Regions from separate parts of the Fictibacillus sp. b24 genome, predicted to be linked through region 1. Evidence: riboswitches for the same ligand, from Rfam matches in the RefSeq annotation. Region 1 holds a riboswitch; the other holds the start of a gene.
The links. A riboswitch is a leader RNA that binds a small molecule or an ion and turns the genes downstream of it on or off. The one in region 1 is predicted to bind FMN.
Positions count from the first base shown of each region.

Region 2: another riboswitch for FMN. It lies ahead of QUF49_RS05125 (ECF transporter S component); the one in region 1 lies ahead of QUF49_RS17550 (hypothetical protein).

Region 1 covers NZ_JAUCES010000005.1:3,353,530-3,357,033, forward strand. Annotated here, with positions in the region: gene QUF49_RS17540 (bifunctional 3,4-dihydroxy-2-butanone-4-phosphate synthase/GTP cyclohydrolase II) at 1-730, opposite strand, end outside; gene ribE (riboflavin synthase) at 742-1,392, opposite strand; gene QUF49_RS17550 (hypothetical protein) at 1,296-1,538, opposite strand; FMN riboswitch at 1,787-1,934, opposite strand; gene QUF49_RS17555 (TrkH family potassium uptake protein) at 1,990-3,357, opposite strand; gene QUF49_RS17560 (hypothetical protein) at 3,471-3,504, opposite strand, start outside.
Region 2 covers NZ_JAUCES010000005.1:1,021,642-1,025,145, forward strand. Annotated here, with positions in the region: gene QUF49_RS05120 (NupC/NupG family nucleoside CNT transporter) at 167-1,381, shown strand; gene QUF49_RS05125 (ECF transporter S component) at 1,697-2,275, opposite strand; FMN riboswitch at 2,468-2,650, opposite strand; gene QUF49_RS05130 (hypothetical protein) at 2,750-2,992, shown strand; gene dapF (diaminopimelate epimerase) at 3,011-3,504, shown strand, end outside.

The sequences.
Region 1 (3,504 bases):
CGTTATTGATTTCCCCTTTTACAAGGGCAACATGTTCTTTCTCATCCAGCACATTTGAGAAGCCAATCGCTTTAAAATCACCAAACTCTGTTGGAAGATTGATTTCGACTTCACGCTTCACCATCTGTTCTGTTTTGTTTCGGTACGTGATCAGATCTTTGATCGTAATCAACTTCATGTTGTGCTGTTTTGCTAGTTCAACGAGTTCAGGAACACGAGCCATCGTTCCATCCTCTTTCATAATTTCGCAGATTACACCAGCAGATTGACTGCCAGCCATTTTCGCTAGGTCAATTGCGGCTTCTGTATGCCCCGCTCTTCTCAACACGCCACCTTTTTTTCCGATCAACGGAAAGATATGGCCAGGACGCTTAAAATCAGATGGCACAGAATCACTATTTACAAGCTCCCGAACAGTAGCTGCTCGTTCTTGAGCAGAAATCCCGGTTGTTGTTGATTTGTGATCGACGCTAATCGTAAAAGCGGTGCCGTGCGAATCAGTATTGGCTGCTACCATCGGTGAAAGATCCAGCTTCATCGCGATTTCCTCAGAGATCGGTGTACAAACGAGACCACGTCCGTGAGTCACCATAAAATTGATAGCTTCAGGTGTAATTCCTTCAGCTAACGCAACAAAATCTCCTTCGTTTTCACGATCTTCATCATCCACAACGATAACAATTTTTCCTTCTCTTAAATCTGCAACTGCTTCTTCTATGGAGTGAAACATGAACTCTCCTCCTAAAATCCGTGCTCTTGTAAGAAATCAAGAGACAGTTTCGACTTTTGTTTTTGTTCTTCTTTTTCAGGAGCCAACATTCTGTAAACGTATTTTGCGAGCATATCACATTCAATATTCACAACGTCACCTGCTCCTTTTGCACCTAATATCGTATGATCTGCAGTATGTGGAATCAACGAGACCGTAATTGTATTTTGAGTAACGTCAAATACAGTAAGGCTTGTTCCATCTACACAAACAGATCCCTTTAGCATAAAGTAGCGCATCATGTGATCTGGCAGAGCAATCTTGTAATAGATCGCATTTTTCTCGGGTCGCTTCTCTACAATGTCTCCTGTACCATCAACATGCCCAGAAACAAAGTGTCCGCCAAACCTTCCTCCTGCTGCCATAGCACGTTCCAAATTTACTTTGTCCCGATTGTTTAAAAGTTTCAAAGTTGAAGATTTGAACGTTTCTGGCATCACATCTACTGTAAACTGATTTTTGCCGAAAGAAGTAACGGTTAGACATACGCCGTTTACCGCAATACTGTCTCCAAGGTGCACGTCTTTCAACACCTCTTCTGCGGAAATAGTAAGTATGATTGTTTCATCGCCTTTTGAAATTGCCTTAATCGTTCCTTTTTCCTCAATGATGCCTGTAAACAAAGAACTTTCCCTCCCATTGTTGTTTTTGGTAGTACTTGATTTCCGTTCCAGGTGCTCGCTTTCCGCGGGGCAGGCGGTGAGCCACATTCGTTACGTTTCACTTTTAAGTGTCTCACCTGCCCGCCTGTCCCGCAGGAGTCTCGCACCTTCCACTCCAATCAACTTGTCAATGAAGCAAAGAACAAAAAGATTTAAAAGCAACAACCCTTTAGAAAACGGCCTTCAGAAAAGAGTTTTTTAGAAAATACTTCGTCGTAAATATGAAAAGCGGGAGTCTTAATTGCGTATATACAAATAACCCCGGAAACAGATTGCTTCCGGGGTTTGTGTTAAAAGTATAACGAAATAAACCTTTAATCTACCTTTTTTAAAATACAGGCAATTAAAAGCGTTCACGTTCCTTCTCCCATCCAGACTATACTGTCGGCTTCGGAATTGCACCGAATCCACCGTTTTCACGAATCGCAAAACCGGGTCACGGACTAAGAGGCTATAGCCTCATCACCGCCGGTTGGGAATTTCACCCGACCCCGAAGGACACTATTTACTTATGTTCATTATAAGTAAACAATAGACTGAATTCAAACATGATTGCTTTTATTGGCCAATAATTAATTTTTCTTTCGGATAATGAATGTGTTCTGTCACTACTTTCCCTCGGATGATAAAGAGGAATGACAGTACGCCAATTCTTCCTATAAACATCAACAGCATAAGAATAACTTTTCCGATCGAGCTCAAATCACCAGTAATTCCAGTTGAGAGCCCTGTTGTTCCGAATGCAGAGCACACTTCAAAAAAGAGATACTCAATCGGCATCGGATCTGTAATTGCTAGGATAATTGTAGAAGTCGTACAAAGCACCATAGCCACGATAATAACAATAAACGACTTTTGTATATCTTCCGGATAAATTTCACGCTTAAAGATCTTAATTGTGTTCCTACCTTTAGCGTAAAAGAGAATCGCCAAAAGTGCTACCGCAAATGTCGTTGTGCGGATTCCTCCACCCACCGAGCTTGGTGATGCTCCAATAAACATCATTACGCCTAAGAAAAGAAGTGTAGGTACTGTGAATTCAGAGACATCCATGGTGGATAAACCGCCGCTTCGTGTTGTAACGGACTGGAATAAAGAATAAAACAACGTTTCATGCCAAGATTTACCCTCAAAAAAAGCATTCATCTCCAAAACATAAATTCCGATTGCGCCAGTAACAACCAATAATGCAAAGGTAGTCGTAGTAACCTTCGTGAAGAGGGTAAACGTATAGCGCTCTAAATACTTTCTTTCTTTGATAAAGTTATTGATTTCTACTAAAACAGGAAATCCAATGGCACCTGCTGTAATCAAGCACATCGTAACGATTTGAACAAGATAATCGTTGCGGAACGGGATCAGCGAGCTTCCCGTAATATCGAATCCAGCATTCGTCGTTGCTGTAACAGATGCGAAGAATGCGTGATACAACACTTCTACTTCTGTATCGTAATAGGGTTGAAACAGGATAAAGAATAATACCGTTCCTACAATCTCAATCCCTATTATGAGTGTTAAGATTTGCTTCATCAGCTGTACAAGCCCTGCAAGCGTGGATTGGTTTTGGTCTGTCATAATCAATTGGCGTTCTCTCATCCCAATTCGCTTACCTATCAATAGCCATATTGCAGTACCAAGTGTCATAACACCTATACCACCGATCTGTACGACAATGGCCAGGAGAATAACACCTACTTGATTGAACGTTTCAGAAATATTAACAGAGGTTAAACCCGTAACACTTACAGCGCTTACTGCGGTAAATAAAGCATCAATAAACTTGAGTTCTACTCCCTTGTTATGTCCGACCGGCAAACTTAGTAAAATGGTCGCTACTAAAACAGACAATAAATAAAAAATAACGATAAGCTGAACAGAAGTTAAAAAAGTCTTTTTTTGTTGTGTTGTTGCTGTATTTTTAAACATATATTTTTTCACCTGTCGAGGGAATTTTTCTGTAACCTTCTGAAATCTTAACAATAGCATTTCCATTTAACAAGGTGAAATTGAACATTTGTTAAAAAAAGACTGCAGAACTTTTAATCAAGCTCATTTTTAGAATTCATTCTCTTT
Region 2 (3,504 bases), 2.3 Mb from region 1:
TAAGGAACGTTTCATTGGGAAAAATATCTAGCATGAAATTTATTAAAAAACGATTGCATTTTTGTCGAAATTTGTTACATTAGAAAAGGGTCAGTCATTTGATGTCTGACAACTAACGTGTAAAAAAAGAAAGCGTTTTCTTCTAAATTACAAAAGGGGTGTAATTATGCAAATTTTATGGGGATTAGGCGGTATGCTGGTTCTTCTTGTAATCGCATTCTTGCTTTCTCAAAATAAGAAAGCGATTAACTGGCGAACAGTACTAGGCGCTCTTGCGATTCAAGTTGCCTTCGCATTAATCGTATTAAAATGGGATGCAGGTAAGAAAGCTTTGCAAGGTGTTTCTGAAAAAGTTTCTAACGTTGTTGCTTATGCGAACGAAGGAATTACTTTCTTGTTTGGAAGTATGATTCCAGCAGAAGGAAAAGGATTTATTTTTGCATTTCAAGTTTTAACAGTAATCATTTTCTTTTCTTCTTTAATCTCAGTTCTTTACTATCTAGGTATCATGCAATGGGTTGTAAGAATTTTGGGTGGAGCTCTATCCAAGCTATTAAAAACAAGTAAAGCTGAATCTATGAGTGCTACAGCAAACATTTTCTTAGGTCAAACTGAAGCACCTCTTGTAATTCGTCCATATATGAATCGTTTAACACAATCAGAGCTTTTCGCAGTAATGGTCGGTGGACTTGCATCGGTAGCAGGTTCTGTACTAATTGGTTACTACCTATTAGGTGTACCTTTAGAGTACTTGATCGCAGCTAGCTTTATGTGTGCTCCTGCAGGACTTGCGATTGCGAAAATCATTGTTCCTGAAACAGAAGAGCCTGAAACAATGGGTGAGATCAAATTAGAGCGTGACAAAGATACAGTAAACGTAATCGACGCTGCAGCAAAAGGTGCTGGAGATGGACTTCAAATTGCACTAAACGTAGGGGCAATGCTACTTGCTTTCATCGCACTTATCGCACTAGTTAACGGTATCCTTGGCGGTATCGGTGGCTGGTTTGGCTATGAGATCACACTTCAGCAAATCTTGGGCTATCTATTTGCTCCAATTGCATTCGTAATTGGTGTACCTTGGGAAGAAGCAGTTAAAGCCGGTACTTTTATCGGTCAAAAAATTGTATTGAATGAGTTTGTTGCTTATTCTTCATTTGCACCTCAAATTCCTGACTTAATGCCAAAAACGGTAGCGGTTGTAAGTTTCGCACTTTGTGGTTTCGCGAACCTTTCTTCGATCGCAATCCTTTTAGGTGGTCTTGGAGCTATGGCGCCAAGCCGTCGTCCAGACATCGCAAGACTTGGAATGCGTGCTGTTATCGCAGCTACAATTGCTAACTTACTAAGCGGTGCGATCGCAGGTATGTTTATTCTTTAATAATGGTTTTGATAAGATGCTCAAGCGCAGGCTTGGGCATCTTTTTGTTGCGTGTTTACTAAAAAATGCGCAAAAGTGAGACTGTATTGCCTTTTTGTCTGGTGATTAGAGCAATCGAATTAGTCGTGTAGTGATAATCCCGCGAGAATCAGAAATAATCCCGCGAGAATTAAAAGTTATCCCGCGAGTTTAACCCATAATCCCGCGAGATTTCATGATATTTCCGCGAATCGACTCAATTTCGTATTTCTGAAGCTCGAACGAACACTAAAAAAACCGCAACGGGAATCTCCCGCTGCGGTTTATTTCATCTATTTAAGCCTGCTGAGCAATCTGTTTCATTACCCATGGCTGCATTCGATTATATAGTGCTAAGAACAGCAAAGTAATAATCGTTCCTTTTATTAAGTTAAATGGTGTAATCCCTTTTAGAATAAGATCCATCATCATTTGGCTAGACATAGGGTCAGCACCTAGGAACCATGTATATGCTGGCAAGATGATCAGATAGTTCAGTAATCCCATCATAAAAGTCATCAAAACTGTTCCTAGAATTAAGCCAGTTGAAAGACGTTTAACCGTATGCTTTTTGCGGAATAGGTAGGATACTGGAAGAATGAAAAGGATCCCGGCGACAAAGTTTGCTAATTGACCAACGGGTACACCTGTAAAACTTCCAACAATTCCGTAATGAAGTACATTTTTAATTGCTTCAACCATTATTCCTGCTGCTGGTCCGAATATGATGGCAGCTAGCAGTGCAGGCACCTCACTAAAATCAATTTTTAGAAATGGAGGCAGCCCTGGAAACGGAAAGTCGAGCATCATCAGTACATATGCAATCGTACTGAGCATCGATACCGCTACCATTTGTTTGATTTTTCCCTTTTGCATTGAAATCTCTCCTCTTTTGTGTTGCGCCATCTCATGATTTCGAATGCAGCACAGCCTGTTTCATACAAAAAAACCTTAGTCAAAAAGAACGGACTAAGGGAGGTTGTCTGATAAACAGCATGTAGAAGAAGCATTTACATAAATGGTAAAATGCGCACTTAAACAAAGGCTCATTTAAATGAACCGCTGTACCAACATCTTCTCCCATCCAGACTATACTGTCGGCTCTGGAGTTACACCAGATCAGCAAAATGGTGACATCGAAGTCTTTAGCCAAAACAGTTGTTTCGGCATTTCCAAATCGCTCACGGGCTGATGAAGAGGGAATCTTCAATTACCGCCGGTCGGGAATTTCACCCTGCCCCGAAGATGGATCGCTATTGTATTTTGTTACATCACCTATTATACTTTAAAAAATGTAAGTTGTGAACGAATATGCTACAACCATACCTTCCAAATAGAGGATGAACTCACATGAAATTAACCTTTGAATATACATGGCCGTATGAAAGAATGATGAATGATATCTATATTTCGGAGTGTCCGTTCTGTAAACAAGATAATGTGTTAACTTCTTTTAAAGAGGATCAGATGAATCTTGCAAAAGAAGCGATTAAACAGATTTTAATCATGCCGTGCTGTCATGGCAAGATAACTATTCTAAATGCGGATGACGATTATTTTTATACAGATGAAAAATTAAGAGGGCAATCTTAAGGAGCAGGGTTATAGATTATGGATACTTTGAAATTCACGAAGATGCATGGACTAGGCAATAATTATATTTACGTCAATATGTTTGAAGAAACAATCGCTGAAGCTGACATGCCTCAACTAGCAGTAGCTGTTTCAAATCCCTACACTGGAATTGGGTCAGACGGTATGATCTTAATCTGTCCAAGTGATTTGGCACCCGTTAAGATGCGGATTTTTAACAACGATGGATCGGAAGCTAAGAACTGTGGCAATGGACTTCGCTGCGTAGCTAAATATGCGTACGAACACGCACTAGTGAAAGAAACAGAATTTCAGATTGAAACTCTTGGCGGATTAGTAACTGCAAAAGTAACACCAGATCACAACAATAAAGTATCGTTCGTTACCGTTAATATGGGGAAGCCGATCCTACAACCCCGACAAATTCCATTGAATGGCTTTAACAATCTTGATCAAGTAATAAATGAGGCTGTATCTTTTAATGGAACCTCTTTAAATATGACTGCAGTATC